4 regions of the Streptomyces sp. NBC_01077 genome follow, and region 2 is predicted to be linked to each of the others. Evidence: riboswitches for the same ligand, from Rfam matches in the RefSeq annotation. Region 2 holds a riboswitch; each other region holds the start of a gene.
What was found. A riboswitch is a leader RNA that binds a small molecule or an ion and turns the genes downstream of it on or off. The one in region 2 is predicted to bind cobalamin.
Positions count from the first base shown of each region.

Region 1: it holds a riboswitch for cobalamin, as region 2 does, so the genes downstream of both, cobN (cobaltochelatase subunit CobN) here and OG462_RS33715 (ABC transporter substrate-binding protein) in region 2, are expected to answer to the same signal.
Region 3: it holds a riboswitch for cobalamin, as region 2 does, so the genes downstream of both, OG462_RS12305 (cobalamin biosynthesis protein) here and OG462_RS33715 (ABC transporter substrate-binding protein) in region 2, are expected to answer to the same signal.
Region 4: it holds a riboswitch for cobalamin, as region 2 does, so the genes downstream of both, OG462_RS07385 (CoA-acylating methylmalonate-semialdehyde dehydrogenase) here and OG462_RS33715 (ABC transporter substrate-binding protein) in region 2, are expected to answer to the same signal.

Region 1 is NZ_CP108669.1:4,810,371-4,817,410, reverse strand. It holds gene OG462_RS21615 (precorrin-2 C(20)-methyltransferase) at 1-1,011, opposite strand, end outside; gene OG462_RS21610 (precorrin-8X methylmutase) at 1,008-1,643, opposite strand; gene OG462_RS21605 (cobalamin biosynthesis protein CobG) at 1,658-2,944, opposite strand; cobalamin riboswitch at 3,017-3,175, shown strand; gene cobN (cobaltochelatase subunit CobN) at 3,211-6,825, shown strand; gene abc-f (ribosomal protection-like ABC-F family protein) at 6,822-7,040, opposite strand, start outside.
Region 2 is NZ_CP108669.1:7,445,089-7,452,128, forward strand. It holds gene OG462_RS33705 (right-handed parallel beta-helix repeat-containing protein) at 1-1,220, opposite strand, end outside; gene OG462_RS33710 (cold-shock protein) at 1,681-1,887, shown strand; cobalamin riboswitch at 2,006-2,131, shown strand; gene OG462_RS33715 (ABC transporter substrate-binding protein) at 2,218-3,273, shown strand; gene OG462_RS33720 (FecCD family ABC transporter permease) at 3,270-4,325, shown strand; gene OG462_RS33725 (ABC transporter ATP-binding protein) at 4,322-5,152, shown strand; gene OG462_RS33730 (ArsR/SmtB family transcription factor) at 5,185-5,550, shown strand; gene OG462_RS33735 (MFS transporter) at 5,653-7,008, shown strand; gene OG462_RS33740 (TetR/AcrR family transcriptional regulator C-terminal domain-containing protein) at 6,957-7,040, opposite strand, start outside.
Region 3 is NZ_CP108669.1:2,752,035-2,759,074, reverse strand. It holds gene OG462_RS12315 (putative cobaltochelatase) at 1-274, opposite strand, end outside; gene OG462_RS12310 (cobyric acid synthase) at 474-1,982, opposite strand; gene OG462_RS12305 (cobalamin biosynthesis protein) at 1,979-2,962, opposite strand; cobalamin riboswitch at 2,996-3,128, opposite strand; gene OG462_RS12300 (hypothetical protein) at 3,275-3,496, opposite strand; gene OG462_RS12295 (anion permease) at 3,509-4,777, opposite strand; gene OG462_RS12290 (alpha/beta hydrolase) at 5,197-6,324, shown strand; gene OG462_RS12285 (hypothetical protein) at 6,402-7,040, shown strand, end outside.
Region 4 is NZ_CP108669.1:1,657,421-1,664,460, reverse strand. It holds gene aceA (isocitrate lyase) at 1-846, opposite strand, end outside; gene OG462_RS07390 (short-chain fatty acyl-CoA regulator family protein) at 1,213-2,628, shown strand; cobalamin riboswitch at 2,716-2,895, shown strand; gene OG462_RS07385 (CoA-acylating methylmalonate-semialdehyde dehydrogenase) at 3,125-4,624, shown strand; gene OG462_RS07380 (acyl-CoA dehydrogenase family protein) at 4,621-5,772, shown strand; gene OG462_RS07375 (enoyl-CoA hydratase/isomerase family protein) at 5,769-6,845, shown strand; gene mmsB (3-hydroxyisobutyrate dehydrogenase) at 6,842-7,040, shown strand, end outside.

The DNA of each region.
Region 1 (7,040 bases), 2.6 Mb from region 2:
GACGCCCGGGTCGCCGCCCGAGACGACGGCGACGTGGTGGCCGCGCCGGGCCAGGTCGAGGGCGAACTCGGCCCGCTCGGACTCCACTTTGTTGTCCGAGCCGTGCCGGATCTGCCCGGGGCGGAGCACCGGCACCCGGTCCAGGTAGGTGGTGTAGCCGACGAGGACGTCGGCGTTGACGAGCGCGCCGCGCGACTCGGGGGTGAGCCAGGGCGCGCCGGCCGGTCCGGTGCCGACGACGACGACCTCGCCCCGCTCCCGTACGGCGGGTTCCCGGTCGATACGGGAGGGCAGCACGGCGACGGAGAAGTACGGGACGGACGCCGGGTCGACGTCCACGAGGTCGCCGGTCCGCTCGCCCGCCATGAACGCGCGCTCCACGTACCGGGCGTCGTCGAGCCGGCCGGCCCGCTCCAGGGCCCGCTTCACGGTGGGGAAGGTGCGGCCGAGCTTCATCACGACCGCCGAGTCGGTGCCCGCGAGACGGGCCGTCAGCTCGTCCTCCGGCAGGGTGCCGGGGATGATCGTGAGGACCTCCTCCGCCTCGCAGAGCGGCTCGCCGAGCCGGGCGGCGGCGGCGGACACCGAGGTGACGCCGGGGATGACGGTCGTGTCGTAGCGGTGCGCGAGCCGCTTGTGCATGTGCTGGTACGAGCCGTAGAACAGCGGGTCGCCCTCGGCGAGCACGGCGACCGTGCGGCCCGCGTCGAGGTGCGCGGCGAGGCGGGCCGAGGCTTCCTCGTAGAAGTCGTTCAGGGCGCCCCGGTAGCCGCCCGGGTGGTCCGTGGTCTCCACCGTGAGCGGGTACATCAGCCGTTCCTCGATGTGGTCCGCACGGAGGTGCTCGGCGGCGATCGAGCGGGCGATGGAACGGCCGTGGCGGGCCGAGTGGTACGCGATGACGTCGGCGGCGGCGATGGCCTTCACGGCGGCGACGGTCATCAGGTTCGGGTCGCCGGGGCCGAGCCCGACGCCGTACAGCTTGCCGGTGGTGGTGCCGGTTCCGCTCATGCCTGGATCTCCGCTTCGTGAGCGATCGCGTTGATCGCGGCGGCCGTCATCGCACTGCCGCCGCGCCGGCCCCGTACGACGAGGTAGTCGAGGCCCAGGTCCTGCGCGGCCAGGGCGTCCTTGGACTCGGCGGCGCCGATGAAGCCGACCGGTATGCCGAGGACGGCGGCGGGCTTTCCGGCTCCCTCCGCGACCATCTGGAGGAGGTGGAAGAGGGCGGTCGGCGCGTTGCCGATGGCGACGACGGAGCCTTCGAGGCGGTCGCGCCACAGTTCGAGGGCGGCGGCGGAGCGCGTCGTGCCGAGGTCGGCGGCGAGGCCCGGCACGGACGGGTCCGAGAGCGTGCAGATCACCTCGTTGTCGGCGGGCAGCCGACGCCGGGTGACACCGCTGGCGACCATCTGGGCGTCGCAGAGGATCGGCGCACCGGTCCGGAGCGCGGCGCGGGCGTTCGCGACGACCTGCGGCGACCAGGCGATGTCGCGTACGAGGTCGGTCATGCCGCAGGCGTGGATCATCCGGACCGCCACCTGGGCGACGTCGGCGGGCAGCCCCGCCAGATCCGCCTCGGCGCGGATCGTGGCAAAGGACCGGCGGTAGATCTCCGCCCCGTCCTTCTCGTAGTCGAACATCCTGTTGCTCTCGCTCATCTCGTCGTACGGGCCGCGGTCACGGCTTCGGGCAGGGCGGTACGGGGGGTGGGGACGCCGTCCACCAGGTAGTCGCCGCCGGCGGTGGCGAGGACGTCGGTCCAGTCGCCGTGCGGGTGTCCGCAGCGGCGCTCGCACCCGGAGAAGTGCACGGGGAGGCCGGGGCGGTCGGTGTGGTCGGGGCGGCTGGAGAGGCCTGGGCGGTCGGGGTGCACGGGGAGGCCGGTGTGGTCGGGGCGTGGGCCCGGGACCGCGTCCGCGCGGACGTCGGCGAGGGACTTGGCGCAGCCGGGCCGCCCGGTGCAGGCGGTGACGCCTGCCCAGGGGGAGTCGGCGCGGGTGATGAGCCCGGCTGCGTCGAGGGCGGGCAGCCGCTCGGCGCCGGCCCCCACCACGACGACTCCGCGCCAGGGCGTGAGCCGTACCTCGTCGGCGGGAAGCAGCGCCCGGAGCTGGGCGGCGGTGAGCCGGCCGAGCGGGGCGAGGAGGGAGAGGGCGGCGGCGCCGAGGGTGCCGGGGGGGAGGGGAGGGCCTTGGGGAAGCTCCGGCGCGGCTACGGGCTCCGCCGTCACCCCCGACTCCGCCACGTCCACCTCGTACCCCTCAGGGAGTTCCCGGACCCGCCAGGCCCCGGTTCCGGCCTTCCGCGCCGCGGCCAGGAACCCGCCCGCCACCGCCAGGGCCGCGCCGGGCGCGTCGGAGCCCGAGAGGCGGACGGCTCGCCCGCCGACGTGCAGCTGCGCCTCGCCGCGACCCACTGCGACCAAGGTCACATCCCCGCCGAGCCCGGCCACGTCACCGCGCCCGTCGTCGAGGACGAAGAGGAACCGGCCGGAGAGCGCCGCCGCCCAGGGCGCGGCGCACAGGAGCGCGTCCAGCTCGCGGGCCCACAACTGCACGTCGGCGGTGCCGAGTCCGTCGAGGCCCGCGGCCGGGGAGGCCACGATGTTGCGGACGCGTTCGTGGGTGGGGGAGGGCAGCAGGCCCGCCTCGTCGAGGAGCGCCGCCAGCTCCGCCCCGCAGTCGTCCGTGAGGCCGCGCAGCTCCGCGTTGCCGCGCGAGGTGATGCTGATCCGTCCGTCGCCGAGGGTCTCCGCCGCATCCGCAAGGGTCTCGACCTGACGTGACGTCAAGCGTCCTGCGGGCAGGCGGAGTCGGGCGAGGCGGCCGTCGTCGGCGGAGTGCAGGCGCAGCGCCCCGGGGCACGCGTCGCCACGGTCCCGTATGCGAGGTTCGCCCGGCTCGGGCACCGGGGGCGGGGTGGGCGGCATGGCGGCGAGCATACCGACGGGCCACCGGGCGGCCACCGGGTGTGATCCGGCCGACTCGGCCGTCCGCCCCGGCCCGTCGACCGCACGATCTACTATGCAGACGGCATGGGGTCCCAGGACCCCGGGGAGGAAGCCCGGTGAGAATCCGGCGCGGTCCCGCCACTGTGAGCCGGTCCGGTCCGTGCGTCAGCACGATCCCGGGCAGGTGAGTCAGGAACTCCCGCCGTCCATACGACCACCCGGGGCGCGGACAACCCCGAGGAAGGCCTGCGCTCGCCATGCTTCTGCTGCTGTCGCACTCCGACACCGACCTGCTCAGCGCCCGCGCGGCCGGCGGCCCGGTGGAGTACCGCTTCGCCAACCCCGCCCGTCTCCCCCTCGCCGAGCTGACCGGTCTCCTGGCCGACGCCGAGCTCGTCGTCGTACGCCTCCTCGGCGGCCTCCGTTCCTGGGAGGAGGGCCTCGACGCGGTCCGCGCGGCCGGCAAGCCGGTGGTCGTCCTCAGCGGCGAACAGGCCCCCGACGCACAGCTGATGGAGGCGTCCACCGTCCCCGTCGGCGTCGCCACCGAGGCGCACGCCTATCTCGCGCACGGCGGCCCCGCGAACCTGGAGCAGCTGGCCCGCTTCCTCTCCGACACCGTCCTGCTCACCGGTCACGGCTTCGAGTCCCCGGCGGCCGCCCCCACCTGGGGCCCGCTGGAGCGCACGCCCCGGACGACCGACGGTCCGACGATCGCGGTGCTCTACTACCGCGCCCACCACATGAGCGGGAACACCGGCTTCGTCGACTCGCTGTGCGAGGCGATCGAGGACGCCGGAGCGCAGGCGCTCCCGCTGTACGTGGCGTCCCTGCGCGCCCCCGAGCCGGAGCTGCTCGACCGCCTCCGTACCGCCGACGCGATCGTCACCACCGTCCTCGCGGCGGGCGGTACCAAGCCCGCCGAAGCGCAGGCCGGCGGCGACGAGGAGGCCTGGGACGCGGGCGCGCTCGCCTCGCTCGACGTGCCGATCCTGCAGGCGCTCTGCCTGACGGGTTCGCGCGCCGCCTGGGAGGAGAACGACGAGGGCCTCTCCCCGCTGGACGCCGCCAGCCAGGTCGCCGTCCCCGAGTTCGACGGCCGGCTCATCACCGTCCCGTTCTCCTTCAAGGAGATCGACGAGGACGGCCTGCCCGCGTACGTCGCCGATGCCGAGCGCGCGGCCCGCGTCGCCGGGATCGCCGTACGGCACGCCCGGCTCCGGCACATCCCGAACGCCGAGAAGAGGCTGGCACTCGTCCTCTCCGCGTACCCGACGAAGCACTCCCGCATCGGCAACGCCGTCGGTCTGGACACCCCCGCCTCCGCCGTCTCCCTCCTGCGCCGTCTGATCGCCGAGGGGTACGACTTCGGTCCCGCCGAGGAGCTCCCGGGCCTGGTCTCCGGCGACGGCGACGAGCTGATCTACGCCCTCATCGAGGCCGGCGGCCACGACCAGGACTGGCTCACCGAGGAACAGCTGGCGAAGAACCCCGTCCGCATCCCGGCCGCCGACTACAAGCGCTGGTACGCGACGCTCCCCGAGGAGCTGCGGACCCACGTGGAGGAGCACTGGGGCCCGGCGCCCGGCGAGATGTTCCTCGACCGGTCCCGCAATCCCGAGGGCGACATCGTCCTCGCCGCGCTCCGCCGCGGGAACCTGCTGATCCTCATCCAGCCGCCGCGCGGCTTCGGCGAGAACCCGATCGCGATCTACCACGACCCCGATCTCCCGCCGTCCCACCACTACCTGGCCGCCTACCGCTGGATCGCCGCCCGCGCCGAGGACGGCGGCTTCGGCGCCGACGCCATGGTCCACCTGGGCAAGCACGGCAACCTGGAGTGGCTGCCCGGCAAGAACGCCGGCCTGTCCGCCGCCTGCGGCCCCGACGCGGCCCTCGGCGACATCCCCCTGGTCTACCCGTTCCTCGTCAACGACCCGGGCGAGGGCACGCAGGCCAAGCGGCGCGTGCACGCGACCCTCGTCGACCACCTGGTGCCGCCGATGGCCCGCGCCGACTCGTACGGCGACATCGCGCGTCTTGAGCAGCTGCTCGACGAGTACGCGCAGATCTCGTCCATGGACCCGGCGAAGCTGCCCGCGATCCGCGCCCAGATCTGGACCCTCATCCAGGCCGCCAAGCTCGACCACGACCTGGGCCTGGAGCAGCGCCCCGAGGACGACGGCTTCGACGACTTCCTGCTGCACGTCGACGGCTGGCTGTGCGAGGTCAAGGACGCCCAGATCCGCGACGGTCTGCACGTCCTCGGCGGCGCCCCGGAGGGCGAGGCCCGGGTCAACCTGGTCCTCTCCATCCTGCGCGCCCGCCAGATCTGGGGCGGCACGCAGGCGCTGCCCGGTCTGCGCGAGGCCCTCGGTCTCGACGAGTCGGCCGCGACCCGCACGACCGCCGACGAGGCGGAGGCGAAGGCCCGCGAGCTCGTCGAGGCGATGGAGGCGGCGGACTGGTCCGTGGACTCCGTCCCGACCGTGGCCGCCGCCTACGGCTCCGACGTGCACGCCGTGCTGCGGTTCGCCTGCGAGCAGGTCGTGCCGCGCCTGGCCGCCACCACCGACGAGCTGACGCACGCCGTGCACGCCCTGAACGGCGGCTTCGTCCCGGCCGGCCCGTCCGGCTCGCCGCTGCGCGGCCTGGTCAACGTCCTGCCGACCGGCCGGAACTTCTACTCGGTCGACCCGAAGGCCGTGCCGTCCCGGCTCGCCTGGGAGACCGGGCAGGCGCTCGCCGACTCCCTCCTGGAGCGCTACCGCACCGACAACGGCGAGTGGCCGACGTCCGTGGGCCTCTCCCTGTGGGGCACCAGCGCGATGCGCACCGCCGGCGACGACGTGGCCGAGGCGCTCGCCCTGCTCGGCGTCCGTCCGCTGTGGGACGAGGCCTCGCGCCGCGTGAACGGCCTGGAGCCGATCCCGCTCGCCGAGCTCGGCCGCCCGCGCGTCGACGTCACCCTGCGCATCTCGGGCTTCTTCCGGGACGCGTTCCCGCACGTCATCGGGCTCCTCGACGACGCCGTACGGCTGGTCGCCGGTCTGGAGGGCGAGTCGGCCGAGGAGAACTACGTCCGGGCGCACGCGCAGGCCGACCTCGCCGAGCACGGCGACGAGCGGCGCGCCACGACCCGTATCTTCGGCTCCCGCCCCGGTACGTACGGCGCGGGCATCCTCCAGCTGATCGACTCGCGCGACTGGCGCACGGACGCGGACCTCGCCGAGGTGTACACGGTGTGGGGCGGGTACGCGTACGGGCGCGGGCTCGAAGGCCGCCCGGCGCGCGCCGAGATGGAGACGGCGTACAAGCGGATCGCGGTCGCCGCGAAGAACACCGACACCCGCGAGCACGACATCGCCGACTCCGACGACTACTTCCAGTACCACGGCGGCATGGTGGCGACCGTCCGCGCGCTCAAGGGCACGGCCCCCGAGGCGTACATCGGCGACTCCACCCGCCCCGAGACCGTCCGCACCCGGACGCTCGTCGAGGAGACCTCCCGGGTCTTCCGCGCGCGGGTGGTCAACCCGCGCTGGATCGAGGCGATGCGCCGCCACGGCTACAAGGGCGCGTTCGAGCTGGCGGCGACCGTCGACTACCTCTTCGGGTACGACGCCACGACGGGCGTCGTCGCCGACTGGATGTACGACAAGCTCACCCAGGAGTACGTGCTCGACCCGGAGAACCAGGCCTTCCTGAAGGAGGCCAACCCGTGGGCCCTGCACGGCATCGCGGAGCGGCTCCTCGAAGCCGAGTCGCGCGGCATGTGGGAGAAGCCGGACCCGGAGACCCTTGCCGCGCTGCGCCAGGTGTTCCTGGAGACCGAGGGAGACCTCGAAGGAGACGCCGACCCGAACGACTAGATCGTCATGAGGGAGGGGGCCGGTGCCAGTTCCAGGCGGCGGCCCCGGAAGCCCTCCCTGAGGCGCCGGTCGTGGGTGACCACGACCAGCGTGCCCGGGTAGTACGCGAGCGCGGCCTCGATCTCCTCCACGAGCGCCGGGGCCAGATGGTTGGTCGGCTCGTCGAGGAGGAGCAGATCGGCCGGTTCGGTGACGAGGCGCGCCAGTTCCAGTTT
Region 2 (7,040 bases):
GTGCCCACCCAGATGTTGTTCTCGACGACGCTCTCGTCGGGGAGGGTGATGCTGAACTTCTTGTCCGTGCAGTAGAAGACGTTGTTGTACAGGTGCAGCGCGGACCGGCCCGCGCTGACGCTGCTCATCCGGCAGTCGTTCTCGGAGATGTTGTAGCGGATGACCTGCTGGGCGCCGCCGATGGTGCCGCACCCGTCGCAGTCGAGGAAGAAGCCGCCGATGTTGTCGCGGCTGAAGTTGTACTGGATCAGACAGGTGCCGGTGTTGCCCCAGTCGCAGTCGAAGGCCTGGCTGTCGGCCACGGACATCCTGGTGATCCCGTACACGGCGTTCTTCTGGATGGTCGGGTTGTGGTCGCCGAGCACCCAGATGCCGGCGAAGTTGCCGCCGGAGAAGGGATAGACGCCGTTGCCGATGCCGGAGGCGTTGTTGTACTGGATCATGGGCGCGTCGGCGTAGCTGGCGATGATGCCGTCGCCCCCGACGTCCTTGATGACGTTGTGCTCGATCAGGACCCCGGAGCCCTTCACGGCCATGGCGCCGACCCGGATCTTGAGGCCGCCCCCGCCCGTGTTGCTGATCTGGTTGTCGTGAACGTAGACGTCGTTCAGGGTCGAGCCGGTGCCGCTCGCGCCCGTGACGATGCCGGCGGACTGGACGAAGTCCTCCGTGGTCGGGCTGTTCTTGCTCGTCTGGCCGGCGACGCGGTCGACGACCAGGTGGCCGATGTCGAAGCCGCGGTGCGCCGTTCCGTCGTTCGCGGAGATCCGCAGCCCCGTGCGGCGGGCGAGGGAGGCGGCGGGATTGGTCAGCTTGAGGTTGCCGATCCGCCAGTGGTCCTGGTTGGTCAGGGAGACGGTGTCCGGGGCGCCGGCACCGTCGATCACGGGCAGCGCGCCGGCGCCGTAACTCGTGAGCGTGATGGGGGCGTTGGCGGTGCCGCTGCCCTTGGGGGCGAGGGAACCGACGCAGGTGGTGCCGGACGCGAGGGCGAGGGTGTCACCGGCGGCGTACGTCCGTGCGTTGGCCTGGGCGATGCTGTTCAACGGCGAGGCCTGGCTGCCGTCGCCGGCGTCCGGGCGGGAGCAGTCCACGTACGTGGTGCTCCCGGCGGCCGAGGCGGGCGCGGTGGTGAGGGTGACGCTGCCGGCGAGGGCGAGCGCGACGGCGATGAGCCCACCGACCGTCGCACGCCGCCCGGGGAATGCCTCCATGGTCATGTGCGACACCTTTCTCGAGGTCTGGTGCCGCCAGAAGCTAGGTGTGGCCGATGAGCGAGTCAATGTAAAAGTGTCGAATGATCGAATATCGATCAGAGTGGGGTTGATTGGTCGACCCATGGGTCAGATGGTCGACTCGCGGACTCGCGGACTCGCGGACTCGCGGTCGAGGTGATCGTGCGGCTGGCTCACGGTCAGCGGCACGGCCTGACGGAAGACAGGCAGAGGCCCGGTGTCGGACACGGGGGATCTCCGACACCAGGCCTCTGTTGAATATTGTACGAGACTCCGGGGAGTGGTACGTACACACGGCCTGCACACCGCAGCGCCCTGGTCGCCCGCGCGACGCGCCACGGGCGAACGGCGGGCGCACGGGGTAGAAGTCGTCTGAGACGCGGATGCGGCCGAGCGGGCCCTCGCCCCCCTCGGCCGCGTCGCCGGTGACGACGAGGAGGCCGCCGTGGAAGGCAGAAGCAAAGGGTTCGTGCATTCCTTCAACCGCACCGGCGGCTACGGATTCGTCGTCCCCGTGGGCTCCGAGGAGCAGGTCTGGTTCAGCGCCGAGGACATCGAGGGGGAGGGCCGCACGCTCTCCGAGGGGCAGCAGGTCTCCTTCGTCCTGGTCCTGGGGGACGGCCGCTTCGAGGCCAAGGAGCTGCGCATCTGAGACGGGACCGGCGCCGGTTCGCCACCGGCGGCGCCCCCGGGCCGCCGAGCGGGCCGGTGGTACTGTGCCGAGGCCAGTCGCACCTTTGTACGCACCTGAACGGGTACGTGCACGGGTCAGGGAATCCGGTGCGAAACCGGAACTGACGCGCAGCGGTGAGGGCGACGGGCGGAGCATCGGCCACTGGGCGGCACGACGGGCCCGGGAAGGCGCTCCGTCCGGCTGACCCCGAGTCCGAAGACCTGCTGGCGGCCCCGGCGGCACGCTGTCGTACGGGGAGCACCGTACGACAGGCTCCGCGTATGAGCCGTGGCCGCAGAGGAAGTTCCCGTGCCGCTCGCACACCCCGCCCGCTCCGCCGCGCTGTTCCTGGCCGCCGGCACACTGATCCTCACCGCGACCGGGTGCGGGGGCGGGACCGCCGCCCCGTCCGCGAAGAGCACCGGGGGTACGACCTCGGGCCACCCCGTGACACTCGACGACAACTGCGGACAGCGGGTCACCGTCGACCGGCCACCGCAGCGGGCCGTCGCCCTCGACCAGGGTGCGGCGGAGATCATGCTCGCCCTCGGCCTCGCCGACCGCATGGTGGGCACCGCGACCTGGACGGACCCGGTGCTCAAGGGCCTGGAGAAGGAGAACGCGAAGGTCCCGCGCCTCGCCGACCGCTACCCCTCCTTCGAGAAGGTCCTCGACGCCGAACCCGACTTCGCGGCGGCCTCCTTCGCGTACACCCTCGGCAAGGGCGGGGTGGCGCCCCGTGAGCGCTTCGAGAAGCTCGGCGTCCCCACCTACCTCTCGCCCACCGACTGCGTCGGCAAGGACAACAGCGGCGACGGCGACGGGGTCCGTACCCGGCCGCTGACCATGGAGACGGTGTACGGCGAAATCCGCGACCTGGCCCGGGTGTTCGCCGTTCCGGAGCGTGGCGAGAAGCTCGTCGCCTCGCTCAGGACACGGGTGGCCAAGGCCACTTCCACGGGCGACTTCACGGACGTCACGGTCCTCTACTGGTTCGCCAACGCGGAATCGCCCTACATGGCGGGCTGTTGCGGCGCCCCCGGCATCGTCACCCGCACCCTCGGCATGAAGAACGTCTTCGACGACACGCGCGCGGAGTGGCCCCAGATCAACTGGGAGACCGTCGCCGACCGCGACCCCGACGTCCTCGTGATCGGCGACCTGACCCGCCGCTCGCAGTCGGCCGAGAGCGCCGCCAAGAAGATCGAGTTCCTGGAGTCCGACCCGGTCACCCGGAACATGACGGCGGTACGGAAGAAGCGGTACGTGCTGCTCAGCGGCCAGGCGATGAACCCGACCCTGCGGACGGTCGAGGGCGTCGAGAAGGTGGCGGCCGCGCTCCGCTCGTACGGTCTCGCGAAGTGACCGCGACCTCGCCCGCCCGGTCCGCGCTCGTCGTACGCGGAGGGGGCGCCGCGCTGCTGTGGACGGTGGCGGGGCTCGCGGTCCTGGCGGCCTCCGTCGCCGTGGCGATCACCATCGGCCCGGCCGACATCGGTGTCGGCGACGTCTGGTCCGTGGTCGCCGCCCACCTCGGCGGGGGAGTCTCGGAGGTCTCGCCGATCCGGGACGGCATCGTGTGGGACCTGCGGCTGCCCCGTACCCTCCTCGCCGCCGTCTGCGGCGCCGGGCTCGCGGTCTGCGGGGCGGTGATGCAGTCGCTGCTGCGCAACCCGCTCGCCGACCCCTTCGTCCTCGGCGTCTCCTCCGGCGCCTCGACCGGCGCGGTCGCCGTCGTCGTCCTGGGTGTCGGCGGGGGAGTCCTCTCCGTCACCGGAGGGGCGTTCCTGGGGGCGGTGTGCTCCTTCGGTCTCGTGCTGCTCCTGAGCCACACCCTGGGTGGCTCGACGGACCGCGTGGTCCTCTCGGGCGTCGCCGCGATGCAGCTCTTCTCGGCCCTCACCTCGTTCGTCGTGATGACGGCGGCCGACGCCGAGACCACGCGCGGCGTGCTGTTCTGGCTGCTCGGCTCGCTCGGCGGGGCCGGCTGGAGCGATGTGGCGGTGTGCTTCGCGGTCCTCGCGGCGGCGCTGCTGGTCTGCGGCGGGCACGCGAGGACGCTGGACGCGTTCGCGTTCGGCGAGGAGGCCGCGGCGTCGCTCGGCGTCGCCGTCGCCAGGACCCGGCTGATCCTGCTGTGCGTCACCGCGCTCCTGACGGCGGCTCTGGTCTCCGCGGCGGGAGCGATCGGCTTCGTCGGCCTCGTCCTGCCGCACGCCGCACGGGCGCTCGCCGGCCCGGGGCACGCGAAGCTGCTGCCGGTCACGGCCGTGACGGGGGCGGTGTTCCTCGTGTGGGCGGACACGCTGGCGCGCACGGTCCTCGACCCCCAGGAGGTGCCGGTGGGCGTGGTGACCTCGCTGATCGGCGTACCGGCCTTCGTGCTGGTCCTGTACCGCACGAGGAGCACGCGATGACAACGAGCCCCGCCACGCGCGCGTGTACCGGCCCTCACGCCTCCGCCGGGCTCCGCGCCGACCGCGTCTCGCGTATCGCCGGTGGCAGCCTCGTCCTCGACGGGGTCACCCTCACCCTCACGCCCGGAACCGTCACCGGCCTCCTCGGGCCCAACGGTTCGGGGAAGTCCACGCTCCTGCGGCTCCTCGCGGGTGTCCTCGCACCGGACTCCGGGGTCGTCACCCTCGACGGCGACCCGCTCGGGACGCTCGGACGCCGGACCGTCGCCCGGCGCCTCGCCACCGTCGAGCAACAGGCCGACACCCAGACCGACCTGACCGTCGCCGACGTCGTACGCCTCGGCCGCGTCCCGCACCGCCGTGCCTGGACGCCGCCCTCGACGGCCGACGAGACCGCCGTACGCTCCGCCCTCGCACGCACCGGCCTCACCGACCGGGCCCGGCAGCCCTGGCGCACCCTCTCCGGCGGCGAACGCCAGCGCGTCCAGATCGCCCGCGCCCTCGCCCAGGAGCCGCGCGAGCTGCTCCTCGACGAACCCACCAACCACCTCGACATCCAGCACCAGCTGGACCTCCTGGCCCTCGTCGCCGAGCTGCGGCTCACCGCCGTCGTCGCCCTCCACGACCTGAACCTGGCGGCGATGCACTGCGACCGGCTCGTGGTCCTGGCGAACGGCCGCGTCGTCGCCTCCGGCACCCCGGACGAGGTCCTCACCGAGAAGCTGATCGCCGACGTCTACCGCGTCCGCGCCGCCGTGACCCGCCCGGACCCCGGCGGACCTCCCCACATCCGCTTCCTGGGCACGGTCCCGGGCCCGGCCGGCTGAGGGCCGCCCGCCCGCCTGCCTACGATGGGCCCATGTCTGAGCGCGAAGATCCCGCGGCCGCGGCCGCGTCCCGCCCGCACGAGCGGACGCCGGGAGCGCTCGAACTCTCGGCGGCGGCGGAGGTGTTCGGCCTGCTCTCCGACCCCACCCGGCTGCACCTGGTCTGGCTGCTCACCCGGGGCGAGGCCGATGTGACCGCCCTGACGGAGGCCTGCGGGGCGGCGCGCCCCGCCGTCAGTCAGCACCTGGCCAAGCTGCGCCTCGCCGGGCTCGTCCAGTCCCGGAAGGACGGACGCCGGGTCGTGTACGCCATGCCGGACGGGCACCTGAAGCGTCTGGTGGTCGAGGCGATCAGCCGTGCCGACCACGAGGTGAGCGGGGAGCCCTGGCACGACTGAGAGGTCCCCTGCAGGCCCCCTGAAGTCAACATGTGCGCAACCATGCACATGTCGGCTACCGTGGAGACGTCCGCAGTCCGCCGTGGCCGACCGGGGCGTCTCATGCTGTCCGTGCTGCGCAACCCCACGTACCGCCGCCTGTTCGGCGCGCAGGTCGTCGCCCTCACCGGCACCGGCCTGGCGACCGTGGCCCTGAGTCTCCTCGCGTACGACCTGGCGGGCACGAACGCCGCCGCCGTGCTCGGCACCGCCCTCGCGATCAAGATGGCCGCGTACGTCGTGATCGCCCCGCTCGTCGGGGCCCTCGCCGACCGCGTACCCCGGCGGGCGCTGCTCGTCTCCATGGACCTGGCGCGGGCGACGGTCGTGCTCGCCCTGCCGTTCGTCAACCGGATCTGGCAGGTGTACGTACTGATCCTGCTGCTCCAGGCCGCCTCGGCCGCCTTCACGCCGGCCTTCCAGGCGACGATCCCGCAGGTGCTGCCCGGCGAACGCGACTACACCGAGGCCCTGTCGCTCGCCCGGCTCGCGTACGACCTGGAGAGCCTGGCGAGCCCGGTCCTCGCCGCCGCGCTGCTGACCGTCGTCCCGTACGGCTGGCTCTTCACCGGCACCGCCGTGGGGTTCCTCGCCTCCGCCCTCCTGGTGCGCACGACGGCCCTCCCGGACGCGGACCCGGAGCCCTCCGGCGCCGGAGACCCCTGCCCGCGGACGTACGCCAAGGCGGTCTCCGGGATCCGGCTCGTGTTCGCCTCCCCGCGCCTGCGGGCCCTCCTCGCCCTCGACCTGGCCGTCGCGGCGGCCGGTGCCGTGGTCCTGGTCGACACCGTGATCCTCGTCCGTGACACCCTCGGCCGTCCCGCCGGCGACGTACCGCTCGCCCTCGGCGCGTACGGCGCGGGCTCGATGGTGGTGGCCCTGCTGCTGCCGCGCGTCCTGGCACGGGGCGGCGACCGCGCGGTCATGGTCCGGGCCGCCTTCGTCCTGCCCGGGGCCCTGGCGCTCCTGGCCCTCGGCCTCACCGTCGCGCCCGGAGCCTGGTCATGGCCCGCCCTGCTCACGGTCTGGCTGGTCACCGGCGCCGCGGGCTCGGCGGTGCTCACCCCCGGCGGCAGGGTGGTGCGCCGCTCCGTCCGGAGCGCCGACCTGCCCGCCGCCTTCGCGGCCCGGTTCTCCCTCTCGCACGCCTGCTGGCTGCTCACCTACCCGCTCGCCGGCTGGCTCGCCGCGACGGCGGGCCCGGCCACCTCGGCGGCCGTCCTCACCACCGTGGCGCTGGTGGGGGCCGCGGGCGCGGCGAGGCTGTGGCCGGGGGCGGACTCGCCGTCGCCCCGGCCGACGCCCGCCCGCGCCTCCGCGTCCGGCCCGGCCCGCGCCTCCGCGTCCGGCCCGGCCCCCGCCTCCGTTCAGCGCGGCAGTCGCATCTCCAGGCCGTCCAGAACCACCTCAAGGCCGTAGAAGAACTTCTCGTCCCGGATGGCGACCGGGTC
Region 3 (7,040 bases), 4.7 Mb from region 2:
TGCGCGCGGCCCGCTCGGCCCCGGGAGCGACCTCGTGGGGCCCGTCGGGGCAGCCCGCGTCGGGCGAGCCTGGATCGCAACTGAACCGGCACCCCGCGACGACGGGCACGGCGGGCAGCAACTCGGCGAGCGCGCGCACGGCGGTGGACTTGGCGGTCCCCTTCTCCCCCCGGACGAGCACACCGCCCACGGCCGGGCTGACGGCATTGAGCAGCAGCGCGAGCCGCAGGTCGTCCATACCGACGACGGCGGTGAACGGATACCGGGTGCTCATCGGGTGGTCACTCCTTCAGATCGCTGATGCTCGAATGACAGCCTGCGGCCGCCAACGGCGAGCAACCCCTCACGGGGGCCACCCGCACTCTTCTCGACACGTCGCACGGGTGGGAACCCCGGCACGGCCGAAGGCCGTGCACACCCCCGCCGTCCCGCACCCGGGCGACACCCCCGCCCCGCGCCCGGCGCGACCGCGCTCACGGCGCACCCGGCGGCACGAAAGGCAGCCCCTTCGGAGCCCCCTCCTCGATCAACCGCAGCAACGCGTCCGTGTCCGCGTGCTCCTCGATCAGGTCCCCCAGCCGGTCCAGCTGTTCCTCCCGCAGCGCCTCGAACGACGTGTCCGGCGCCGGCACGAACCGCCGCCCCGCCGCCGCGGCGACCTCTCGCAGGAACGCCCGCCGGAACCCGTCGCTCTCCAGCGAGCCGTGCCAGTGCGTCCCCCACACGGCGCCGACCCGACACCCGTCCAGGAAGGCTTCCCCGCCCAGCACCTCGGCGACCCCGTGGTGGATCTCGTACCCCTCCACCCGTTCGCCGAGCGCCGACCCCACCGGCCGGGCAAGCGTCTTCTCGGGCGCGAACCGGACCCGTACGGGCAGCAGCCCGAGACCGTCGACGGCCCCGGCCCGGGACTCGACCTCGTCCTCGATGTGCTCGCCGAGCAGCTGGTAGCCGCCACAGATGCCGAGTACCGGACGCCCCTCGGCGGCGCGCCGCAGCAGCGCGTCGGCGAGCCCGCGCTCGCGCAGCCAGGACAGGGCCTTCACCGTGCCCCGGGTGCCCGGCACGATCACGAGGTCCGCGTCGACCAGCTCCTCCGCCCGGTCCACGAACCGCACGACCACACCCGGCTCGGCCGCCAGCGCGTCCACATCGGTGAAGTTGGACATCAGCGGCACCGCGCAGACCGCGACCCGCAGCACGTCCTCGCCGACCGGCGGCGCGACGACGGACTCACGGACCGCACCCCGCAGCGAGACCCGCAGGCCGTCCTCCTCGTCGATGCCGAGCCCGTGCGCGTACGGCAGGACGCCGAAGGTCCGCCGCCCGGTGAGCCCGTGCAGCATGTCGAGCCCCGGTTCGAGCAGGGTCACGTCGCCGCGGAACTTGTTCACGAGATAGCCCGCGATCAGCTCCTGGTCCTCGGGCGCGAGGAGCGCCGTCGTCCCGAAGAACTGGGCGAAGACCCCGCCCCGGTCGATGTCGCCGACCACGACGACGGGCAGCCGCGCGGCCCGAGCGATGCCCATGTTCACGATGTCGGTGCGCCGCAGGTTGATCTCGGCCGGGCTGCCCGCGCCCTCGCAGATCACCGCGTCGTACGTGCTCCGCAGCTCCTCCAGGCACGCCATCACCGGCTCGAAGAGCTCCTTCTGGCGGCCCCCGTGGTAGCCGCGGGCGCTCAGCTCACCGACCGGCTTCCCCATCAGGACGACCTGGCTGGACCGGTCGCTGCCGGGCTTGAGCAGGACGGGGTTCATCAGCGCGGTGGGTTCCACCCGCGCCGCCTGGGCCTGCATGGCCTGGGCACGCCCGATCTCGGCGCCCTCGCGGGTGACGAAGGAGTTGAGGGACATGTTCTGCCCCTTGAACGGCGCCACCTTGAGTCCTTTTCGGACCAGCCAGCGGCAGATGCCGGCCGTCACGACGCTCTTTCCGGCGTCGGACGTGGTCCCGGCGACGAGCAGTCCCCCACCCCTCATGCGTTCCTCCGCTTCCGGGCCCCCAGGGCGCCGATGATCAGGCGGCCGCCCACGCAGGCGGCCAGAGTGAGTCCGGTGACCCGGCGCGACAGCCGTACGGCCCGGTCGATGTCGGTCACCTCGACGGCGCGCCCCTCCCCGTTGAGCACCGGCCGGTGTTCGACCCGTCCGCCGTACGACAGGGTGCCCCCGAGCCGTACGCCGAGCGCGCCCGCGAAGGAGGCCTCGACCGGGCCCGCGTTGGGGCTGGGATGCTTCCCCGCGTCCGCCCGCCAGGCCTTCAGCGCACCCCGCGGGTTCCCTCCGGCGACGGTCGCGAGTACGGCGGTCAGCCGGGCGCCGGGCCAGCCGGCCACGTCGTCGAGCCGGGCCGAGGCCCAGCCGAAGCGGCGGTGGCGGGGCGACTTGTGGCCGACCATCGCGTCGAGGGTGTTGACGGCCCGGAAGCCGACCAGGCCGGGTACGCCCGCGACCGCGCCCCAGAACAGGGCGCCGACCACGGCGTCGGAGGTGTTCTCGGCGACCGATTCGACGACGGCGCGCGCCATCGCGGGCCCGTCCAGGGACTGCGGGTCGCGCCCGCACAGATGCGGCAGCCGCTCCCGGGCGACGTCCAGGTCCCCGGCGGCGAGCGCCCCGCCGATCGCGCGGGCCTCCCGCCCCAGGCTCGTACCGCCGACGACGGCCCACACGGCGGCGGCGGTCAGGGCGACGGTGGCGGCCGGCCGGTTCCGTACGGCCCGGGCGGCGAGCGCTCCGAGGGCGGCGGTGGAGCCGGCGCAGACGGCGGTGTGCAGGGCACCCCAGCCGCGGTGGTCGTGGTGGAGGCGGTTCTCGACCGCGGCGGCCGCCCGGCCGAACGCGGCGACGGGATGTCCGCGGCGGGGGTCGCCGATGAGCAGGTCGACGGCGAGACCCGCGGCCGCGCCGTACGCGAATCCGTCCGGGGAGAGGCGGCTGGTACTGCTGCGGCCGGGCATGGCGCATGTCCTCACTCAGGGTCCGCGCCCTGGATCGACGTGACCGGCGGCGAGAGTTCCTGACTCCCGGACCCTTCGGATCCGGTCACAGTGGCGGGACCGCGCCGGATTCGCACCGGACTTCCTCTACTGCCGCCGTAATGGCCTCGGCAGTCCACCACGGCCCGAGAACACCCGTCAACTCACCCTTGACCTGCGTCGGGTCACTGTGCGAAGCACCACAGACACGCCGCCGTGACGACGACGGCCGGGCGGTCCGCACCCGAAGGTGCGGACCGCCCGGCCGGTGTGCCGTGGACCGTCGGAGGGGCCTCAGGCGACGATCAGATAGATGCCGTACGCCACTGCCGAGAGGCAGAGGGCGAAGCAGGCGTAGGCGCCGGTGCGGGCCAGGGTGGCGGAGCCTCCCTGGGCGGCGGCCTGCTCCTGCTTGGAGAGGCCGATGACGCCGAGGGTGAAGAGGCCCACCAGCGCGACGGTCGCCACGAGGCTGACTCCGAAGACGGAGCCGAGAGCTGCCCAGTCGATCTTCATGTCGTTCGTTCCTTACACCGCTGCGGCGGGGGCGGAGGGAGCGGCCGGGTCGGTGGGAGCCGGTGCGGGGATGGTGGTCTTGAGGTCCTCGTCCGCGACGGCGGCGACGGTACCGGCGGCCGGCGGCGGGGTGACGGCCGCGATGGCGGTGGTCACGACGCCCGCGGGCTCGGCGTCGAGGTCGTCGGCGGTGACGTTGTTGTGGTCGACCGGCTTGCGGCGGGACAGCGACCAGATGACGCCCGAGCCGGCGACCAGCAGGACCGCGACGGCGGCGATGCCCCAGGGGCCCTGCTTGGTGAGGAACTCGGCACCGGCGCCGACCAGGCCCGCGGCGGGCAGGGTCAGACCCCAGGCGACGAACATCCGGGTCGCGGTCGACCAGCGGACGACACCGCCCTTGCGGCCGAGACCGGCGCCCATCACGGCACCCGAGCAGGACTGGGTGGTGGAGAGGGAGAAGCCGAGGTGCGAGGAGGCCAGGATGACCGTCGCGGCGCTGGTCTGGGCGGCGAAGCCCTGCTGCGGACGGAGGTCGGTGAGGCCCTTGCCCATGGTGCGGATGATGCGCCAGCCACCGAGGTAGGTGCCGAGGGCGATCGCGATACCGGCGGAGACGATGACCCACATCGGCGGGTTGGAGCCGGGGGCGAGGACGCCACCGGTGACCAGGGCCAGGGTGATGATGCCCATCGTCTTCTGGGCGTCGTTGGTGCCGTGGGCGAGGGAGACGAGACCGGCGGACGCGATCTGGCCGACCCGGTAGCCCTTGGCGGTGTGCTTCTCGTCGGTCTTGGCGCCGATCCTGTACGTCAGCCGGGTGGCCAGCATCGCGGCGAGACCGGCGACGATCGGAGCGGCGACGGCCGGGATGAGGACCTTGGTGACGATGGTGGGGCCGTTCACGGCCGACCAGCCGGCCGACATGACCGCGGCGCCGATGAGGCCGCCGAAGAGGGCGTGGGAGGAGCTGGACGGAAGTCCGAGCAGCCAGGTCAGCAGATTCCAGAGGATGGCGCCGACCAGCGCGGCGAAGATCACCTCTGTACGGATGCCCTCTTCGTTGATGATCCCGCCGGAGATCGTCTTGGCGACCTCCACGGACAGGAACGCGCCGACGAGGTTCAGCACGGCGGACATGGCCACCGCCGTCTTCGGCTTGAGTGCACCGGTCGAGATGGTCGTGGCCATCGCGTTCGCGGTGTCGTGGAAACCGTTCGTGAAATCGAACACGAGAGCTGTCACGACCACAATGGCGAGCAGCAGCGTGATGTGTTCCATTTACCCAGGCAATCGTTTGACGTCAGTGGCTGGACGAACGTAAGCAACCTGGATGAACGGAAGGTGAACTGGGTCGGGCGGTGTGGTGTCCCGAACCGGTGTCAACAGATTCCGCTTGTGGTCCCGGCACGCGAACTGTCCACGATGCGGGCACCCCGCAACCTCGGGTAATACCGGCCAACACCGGGCACATGCGACCTGCCCCGGTTCCTCCTCCGCCACCCGGTTCCGCTCCCTGGACGGAACCATCCGACCGGGGGACCCCGCGGACGAGACCCACGTCACTCCGCGGAGTGCGCAGGAGTGCCCCGGAGGCCTCGGGTGCAGGAGCCGTCCGTACCCTCCTGTCCGACCTCCCGTCCGGGGCCGTACGGGTCCCACCGGTGGCAGTCCGTCCCCACCCTGCCGAGACTGGGAACGTGCGCCCGGCTACAGCGACGGCAGCGGCCGTCACCACCCTGCTCGGTGTCGGCGCGGCCGCGTTCGCGGTCGGCCGGTACGCCAGCGACGTCGCCCTCAGGGCGCCGTCCGGACGTCCCCTGCCCGGAGATCCCAAACTCACCGTGCACGTCACGGGCCCTGAGCGGATCACCCTCACCCGCAGCCTCGCCTCGCTGCGCCCCGGTACGTACGGGATGGAGGGCCACGGCCAGCACGCCGTCGTCGGCCCCGTCCTCGACCGGGTCCCGCACACCGCCGACACCGTCGTCCGGCGCCTCGAACGGGTCGAGCGCGGGGTGCTCGGCCCCGGCACCCGCGTCCGCCTCACCCCCCAGCTGCACATCGGCACGCCGATCAGCGCCCTCGGGCTCGCCCATGAGGACGTCGAGATCCCCGGCGAGCTCGGCCCCCTGCCGGCCTGGCTGGTGGCAGCTCCCCGCACCACCTGGGTGATCGCCCTGCACGGCCTCGGCACCACCCGCGAGCACCCGCTGAACCTCGTCTCCTTCTACAACCGCCGCAAGATCCCCGTCCTCGTCCCCGCCTACCGCGGCGACGAGGGAGCACCCGCCTCCCCGGACGGTCTCGCCCACCTCGGCGACTCCGAATGGCGCGACGTCGACGCCGCCATCCGCTACGCCGTCCACCGGGGCGCCGCCAAGGTCGTGCTGCACGGCTGGGGGACCGGGGCCTCGATGGCCCTGCGCGCCGCCGCCGAGTCGGGGGTGCGCGACCGGATCAGCGGCCTCGTCCTCGACTCGCCGGTCCTGGACTGGGAGGCCACCCTCCGCAACCTCGCCGCGGCCCACCACGTCCCCGGCCCCCTGCTCCCGCTCGCCGTCCGCGCCGCCCAGGGCAGGACCGGACCGCACGGCGACCTGCTCCGGGCCGCCTCCGCACCGGAGGCCCTGCGCGTCCCCGTCCTCCTCTTCCACGGGCCCGACGACACCATCGCCCCCTACGAGCCGTCCGTCGAACTCGCCGCCCGCCGCCCCGGCCTGGTCACCCTCCAGACCGTGCGGCACGCACCGCACGCGTCGATGTGGAACGCCGACCCGGTCCGCTACGAGGAGGCCCTGCGCCGCTTCCTCACCCCGCTCCTCTAGGGCCCCGCAGGGGGCGCCGGGGACGGCGCGGCCGATTCCGATTGGGCTTTCGGGCCGTCAGCGGGAAGACTGCCCCCGTGACGTCTCGAAAGCCCGATGAACCATTGGCGCGCAACTCCAGACTCCGACTCGTCCGCCCGCGGGCGCTGGCCACCGCCCGACGGGCCGTGACGACCCGGCGCACCCGGCCGGCGCCGCGGCCGCCCGAGGGCACTCCGCCCCGCGCGGAGCTCGCCCGCCAGGCCCGGCACGTCCTCGCCGACGCCGTACGGATCGCCCGCTGGGCCGCCGTCGAGCGCGGCGCCGTAGCGGCACCCCGCACCGGCCCCGGAGCCGTCCCCGCCCAGGAACGGGCCGCCGCCGCACTGAACCTGACGCCCGGCCAGATCCGGGCCGGCTGGGACCGCGCCCGCCTCGCCGGACTCGTCGAGCTCCACGGCGACACCGCCCGCCCCGGCTGGCGGCTGCACGCCTGGGACCGTGACGACTCCGCCGTGCTGCGCGGCTGGGTCGCCCTCTTCGACGCCTGGTCCCTGGTGCACCCGGCCCCCGAGGGTGTCGAGCCGAGCGCCGTCGCGGAGGTCGTCGAGGCCCTCCCGCAGGTCCTGTCGCTGCTCCAGCTCTCCCAGGGCCCGGTCCTCGTCCCCGCCCTCCTCGACCTGCTCGGCCAGCGCGTCGAGGAACTGCGCGAGGAGCGCTGCGAGGTCCCGGTGGCG
Region 4 (7,040 bases), 5.8 Mb from region 2:
GCCGCGGGCGATGACCGGGGCCATGCCGTTCTGGACCCGGTAGAAGCCTTCGGCGGTGCGCTCGCCGGTGACGAACTGCGCGTCGCGCTCGTCGACGTCGCTGGTGATGAGGTTGGCGGCGAGGGCGTCCGTGCGGGCGATGATCAGGGTCGGGGTGTCGGCGATGTCGGCGGCGAGGCGGGCCGCGTTCAGGGTGCGGATGTGCTGGGCGGTCGGCACGAGGACCTTGCCGCCGAGGTGTCCGCACTTCTTCTCCGAGGCCAGCTGGTCCTCGTAGTGGATGCCGGCCGCACCGGCCGCGATCATCGCCTTGGTCAGCTCGAAGGCGTTGAGGGGGCCGCCGAAGCCGGCCTCGGCGTCGGCGACGATCGGCGCGAGCCAGTCGATGCCCTCGTCGGCCGAAGCGGTCGAGCCGCCCTCGGCGGTGGCGATCTGGTCGGCCCGCAGCAGCGCGTTGTTGATCCGACGGACCACCTGGGGAACGGAGTTGACCGGGTACAGGCTCTGGTCGGGGTAGGTGTGGCCCGCCTGGTTGGCGTCGGCGGCGACCTGCCAGCCGGAGAGGTAGATCGCCTGGAGACCGGCGCGCACCTGCTGGACGGCCTGCCCGCCGGTCAGCGCGCCCAGGGCGTGGATGTAGTCCTGCTCGTGCAGCTGTCGCCAGAGCCGCTCGGCCCCGCGCCGGGCCAGGGTGTGCTCCTCGCGGACACTGCCGGAGAGCCGTACGACGTCCTCGGCACCGTACGTGCGCTCGATGCCGGCCCAGCGGGGTTCCGCGGCCCAGCGCTCGGCCAGCCGTGCGGCCGCCGTGGATACCGCCGCTGCCGTCGTGTTCGTGTCTGCCATGACCGTCACCGTCTCCATGAGTCGTTCGAGCGGGCCGTGCACGTCAAAGGTGCAAAGGCTTGGCACTGTGTGCCGTTGTTGAGGGGTGCGGCCCGCCGTCCCTCGTGGAGCGAACTGGGCAATCGTGCCGAACCGCCGGCCGATACCCGCCGGGATCACCGACATCAGGGCATGAATCGCGCCCGGTGGTACCGCCGCGCCGCCTGGATCGGCGGGCCGCAGGACGACTCTCCCAATGACACTGGGTGCCATCAAGCAGGGATGATTGCCAACTTCTGCGAATCTTCCCGCGAGGTTTTGCCAAGTCTGCCAAGGCCGGCCCGCGCGGATTCCCGCGTAGGCTGAGGCGACGGACGAGGGGGCCCGGTGAGCAAGACGTATGCGGGAGCGCGGCTGCGGCGGCTGCGCGAGGAGCGGCGGATGAGCCAGGCGGAGCTGGCGCGCGTCCTGGCCATCTCGCCCAGCTACCTGAACCAGATGGAGCACGACTCACGACCGCTGACCGTGCCCGTCCTGCTGCGGCTGACCGAGGCCTTCGGCGTCGACCCCGGCTTCTTCTCGGAGCGCGACACCAGCCGGCTCGTCGCGGATCTGCGCGAGGCGCTGGCCGGGGAGGTCGCCGAGGCCCGGGTCTCCGCCTCCGACCTCGCCGAGCTCGCCTCCCGGATGCCGGCCGTCGCCCAGGTCCTCCTGGACCTCGGCCGCCGTGGGCAGCGGCTCGCCGAGGGCCTGGCCGGGGTGGCGGACGGCCGGGGCGGGGACCGGGGTGGACCGCTCTCCCCGCACGAGGAGATCCGCGAGTTCTTCTACCGCCGCCAGAACTACCTCCACGAGACCGACCTCGCCGCCGAGGAACTGGCCCGCGGCATCGGAATCCGGCCCGGAGAAGTCGTCCGCGCGCTCTCCACCCGGCTGGCGGACCGGCACGGCGTACAGGTCGTCGGAGACTCGGCGGGCGGTTCCGAGCGGCTGCACCACTACGAGGAATCCGGGCGCGTGCTCCACCTCTCCGCGCGGCTGCGGCCCGGCCAGCAGGCGTTCCGGATGGCCACGCAGCTGGCGTTGCTCGAATACGGGGACGAGCTGGACCGGCTTGCCGCGGAGGACTTCCCGGCCGGGTCCACCCCGCACGGCCTGGCCCGGATCGGGATCGCCAACTACTTCGCCGCCGCGCTGATCCTCCCCTACGGGGCCTTCCACAGGGCCGCCGAGGCGTTCCGCTACGACATCGAGCGGCTCATCGACCACTTCGGACTCGGCTACGAGACGGTCTGCCACCGGCTGAGCACCCTCCAACGTCCCAGGCTGCGCGGGGTCCCTTTCTCCTTCGTGCGCGTGGACCGGGCGGGGAACATGTCCAAGCGGCAGTCCGCGACCGGATTCCACTTCTCCCGCGCGGGCGGCACCTGCCCGCTGTGGAACGTGTACGAGGCGTTCGCCGCGCCCGGCCGGATCCACGTCCAGGTCGCGGCCATGCCCGACGGGCAGCGCCACCTCTGGACGGCCCGCGCCGTCACCCGGCACCGGGGCGGCTGGGGCGAGCCGGGCAAGACCTTCGCCATCGGTCTCGGCTGCGAGATCCGCCACGCGTCCCGGCTCGTGTACTCGGACGGGATCGACCTCGACAACGCCGGGGCCGCCACCCCGATCGGCATGGGTTGCCGGCTCTGCGAGCGCCTCGACTGCCCCCAGCGCGCGGTCCCTCCGCTGGGTCGCCCGCTCGCCGTGGACGAGAACACCAGCACGTTCGTCCCGTACCAGGTCGCCGACCGCCGCGTCTGAGACCTCGACGGGGGCGGTGCCGGCCACCGCCCGGACGGCGCGGGGCGCGCCGGAGTGGGGGTGGACTTACCAGGACGTCCAACTATATGTTCGTGAGAAGCCCGCGGTGCAGGGAAGCCGGTGTGAATCCGGCGCGGTCCCGCCACTGTGACCGGGGAGTGTGCTCTTCAGAAGTACAGGCCACTGGCGGAAACCATCCGTCGGGAAGGCCGGAGAGCGCGCGCTGATCCGGGAGTCAGGATACCGGCCGTGGGGTGTTCCGTGTTGTCCACGAGGATGGAGCAGACACGCATGGCACCGGTACGTGACCACGGCCCAGGTGATCCGGCGGAGTACCCGAACGGCGAGGCCCTGTCCCCGCGTTCGTGACTCGACGAGGGCGCCCACGCCTTCCCCTGTCCCGCGGTCGGACCCGCGGTGTGAACTCCCGATCGGTGTCGCACCGTGCTCCTCACCGCGCCTTCCTCGGATCCTCACCTGACGAGAGCAGGCTTCGATGGTCCGCGAACTCACCCATTTCATCGGCGGAAAGCACACCACCGGCACGTCCGGTCTCTTCGCCGACGTGTACGACCCCAACACCGGCGCCGTCCAGGCCAGGGTCCCCCTGGCCGGGCGCGCCGACACCGAGGCGGCGATCGCCGACGCCGAGGAGGCCCAGCGGGAATGGGGCCGATGGAACCCGCAGCGGCGCGCCCGCGTCCTGCTGCGCTTCCTCCAACTCGTCGAGGGCGAACGGGACTCCCTGGCCCGGCTGCTCTCCGCCGAGCACGGCAAGACCGTCGCCGACGCCCACGGCGACCTGCAACGCGGGCTGGAGGTCGTGGAGTTCGCCGCCGGTATCCCGCACCTCCTCAAGGGCGAGTTCACGGACAGCGCCGGCACCGGCATCGACGTCCACTCGCTGCGCAGCCCGCTGGGCGTCGTCGCCGGGATCACCCCCTTCAACTTCCCCGCGATGATCCCGCTGTGGAAGGCCGCACCTGCCCTGGCCTGTGGAAACGCCTTCATCCTCAAGCCGTCGGAGCGCGACCCGTCCGTACCGCTGCGGCTCGCCGAGCTGTTCCTGGAGGCCGGACTGCCGCCCGGCGTGCTCAACGTCGTCAACGGCGGCAGGGAAGCCGTCGACACCCTCCTCGAAGACCCCCGCGTCCAGGCCCTCGGCTTCGTCGGCTCCACCCCGATCGCCGCGCACATCTATGCCACCGCCGCCGCCCACGGCAAGCGCGCCCAATGCTTCGGCGGCGCCAAGAACCACATGATCGTGATGCCCGACGCCGACCTCGACCAGGCCGTCGAGGCGCTGATCGGCGCCGGATACGGCTCCGCAGGCGAGCGCTGCATGGCGATCTCCGTCGCCGTCCCGGTGGGGGAGGAGACCGCCGACGCGCTGGTGGCGAAACTGAAGGAGCGCATCGCGACCCTCCGTATCGGCACCTCCGACGACCCCGACGCCGACTTCGGGCCGCTCGTCGGCCGGGACGCCCTGGAACGGGTGAACGGCTACGTCGGGATCGGTGTCGGCGAGGGCGCCGAACTCGTCGTGGACGGCCGGGGGTTCACCCTCACCGGGCACGAGAACGGCTTCTTCGCCGGGGCGTCGCTCTTCGACCGGGTCACCCCCTCGATGCGGATCTACCAGGAGGAGATCTTCGGCCCCGTCCTGTGCGTCGTACGGGCCGCCGACTACGAGGAGGCCCTGCGGCTGCCCAGCGAGCACCCCTACGGCAACGGTGTCGCCATCTTCACCCGCGACGGCGACACCGCCCGCGACTTCACCCGCCGCGTCAACACCGGCATGGTCGGCGTCAACGTCCCCATCCCGGTCCCCGTGGCCTACCACACCTTCGGCGGCTGGAAGCGCTCCGGATTCGGCGACCTGAACCAGCACGGCCCCGACGCCGTCCGCTTCTACACCCGCACCAAGACCGTCACCTCGCGCTGGCCCTCCGGGGTCAAGGAAGGCGCGAGCTTCACCATCCCGACGATGGGATGAGCGCCGTGACCACCCTCACCGAGGACCAGCTCGCCCTCGCCGAAGTCACCCTCGACTTCGCCCAGGAACAGCTCGCCCCGCACGCCGTGACCTGGGACCAGGACAAGCACTTCCCCGTCGACGTCATCCGCAGAGCCGCCTCGCTCGGCCTCGGCGGAGTCTACGTACGGGAGGAACACGGAGGCTCCGGACTCACCCGGGCCGACGGCGTCCTCGTCTTCGAGACCCTGGCGACCGGCTGCCCCTCGATCGCCGGCTACCTCTCCATCCACAACATGGTCGCCTGGATGATCGACCGGTACGGGGACCATGCCCAGCGCGCCCGCCGGCTGCCCGGCCTCTGCTCCGCCGAGACCCTGGGCAGCTACTGCCTCACCGAACCCGGCGCGGGCTCGGACGCCGCCGCGCTGCGCACCCGCGCCGAGCGGGACGGCGACCACTACGTCCTGACCGGCGTGAAGCAGTTCATCTCCGGCGCGGGCGTCTCCGACGTGTACCTCGTCCTGGCCCGCACCGGCGCGGACGGCCCCCGCGGGATCTCCGCCTTCATCATCGAGCGGGGTGACCCGGGAGTCTCCTTCGGCGGGAACGAGCGCAAGATGGGCTGGAACGCGCAGCCGACCCGCCAGGTCGTCCTCGACGGGGTACGGATCCCCGCCGACCGTCGCCTGGGTGCGGAGGGCGACGGCTTCCGCATCGCCATGCACGGCCTCAACGGCGGCCGCCTCGGCATCGCGGCCTGCTCCCTCGGCGGAGCCCAGAGCGCCCTCGACCGCAGCCTCACCCATCTCTCCGACCGCGAGGCCTTCGGCGGCCGACTGCTCGACGCCCAGGCCCTCCAGTTCCGGCTGGCCGACATGGCCACCGAGCTGACCGCCGCCCGCGCGCTCGTCCGACAGGCGGCCGAGGCCCTCGACCGGGGAGACCCGCGGGCGGCCCAACTCTGCGCCATGGCCAAGCGGTTCGCCACGGACACCGGGTTCTCCGTCGCCGACCGGGCACTGCAGCTGCACGGCGGATACGGCTACCTCAGCGAGTACGGCATCGAGAAGATCGTCCGCGACCTGCGGGTCCACCGGATCCTGGAAGGGACCAACGAGATCATGAACGTCATCGTCGCCCGCGGCCTGACGGAGCACCTCCGATGACCGGGGACGAGGAGGTCATCGTCCGTACCGAAGGGCGGACGGGCCGGCTGATCCTCAACCGCCCCAAGGCCCTGAACGCGCTCAGCCATCGCATGGTGCTGCGGATCGAGGAGGCCCTCACCGTCTGGCGGGACGATCCCACGATCGAGACCGTCGTGATCTCCGGTGCGGGGGAGCGCGGTCTGTGCGCCGGCGGCGACATCCGCGCCATCCACGAGGACGCCCGGGCCGGTGGCACGGAATCCGCCGACTTCTGGCGGGACGAGTACCGGCTCAACGCCCTGATCGCCCGCTATCCCAAGCCGTACGTCGCCCTCATGGACGGCATCGTGATGGGCGGCGGGGTCGGGGTCTCGGCCCACGGCACCGTACGGATCGTCACCGAGCGCTCCCGGGTCGCCATGCCCGAGACCGGCATCGGCTTCGTCCCCGATGTCGGCGGCACCTATCTCCTGGCCCTGGCGCCCGGCGAGCTGGGGACCCACCTGGCGCTGACAGGGGCGGCCGTCGGCGCCGCCGACGCCATGCTCTGCGGCCTCGCCGACCACTTCGTGCCGGCCGAGCGGCTCGACCGGTTGACGGCAGGGTTCGCGCAGGCGTCCGTACACGACGCCCTGGCCGCGCAGGTCGGCCAGGCACCGCCCGGTCGACTGGCCGCCCACCGCGAGTGGATCGACCACTGCTACGCCGCCGACACGGTCGAGCAGATCGTGGACCGGCTCCTCACCGCGGACGTGCCGGCCGCTGAGGAGGCGGCCGCCACCCTGGCCGCCAAGTCCCCGACGGCGCTCAAGGTCACCCTCACCGCGCTGCGCCGAGCCCGCGGGCTCGGCCCGTTGGAGCGGGTCCTCGAACAGGAGTACCGAGTCTCCTGCGCGGCGCTGAACTCGCCCGACCTCGTCGAGGGCATCAGGGCCCAGGTCATCGACAAGGACCGCGATCCCCGCTGGTCGCCCGCCGCGCTCGCCGACGTCACCGGAGAGGACGTGGCCCGGTACTTCGCCCCGCTCGGCGCCGACCGTGAACTGCGGCTTCCCGCCGTCACCGACTCGTTCCAGGAGGTGCCCTGGTGACCACCGTCATCGCCTTCATGGGCCTCGGCCACATGGGCGGCCCGATGGCCGCCAACCTGGCCGCCGCCGGCCACCGGGTCCTCGGCTACGACCTCGTCCCCGACGCGCTGGCGACGGCCTCGGCAGCCGGGGTGGAGGCGGCCGAGTCCGCCGTCGCGGCGGCCGCCGAAGCGGACGTGGTGATCACCATGCTGC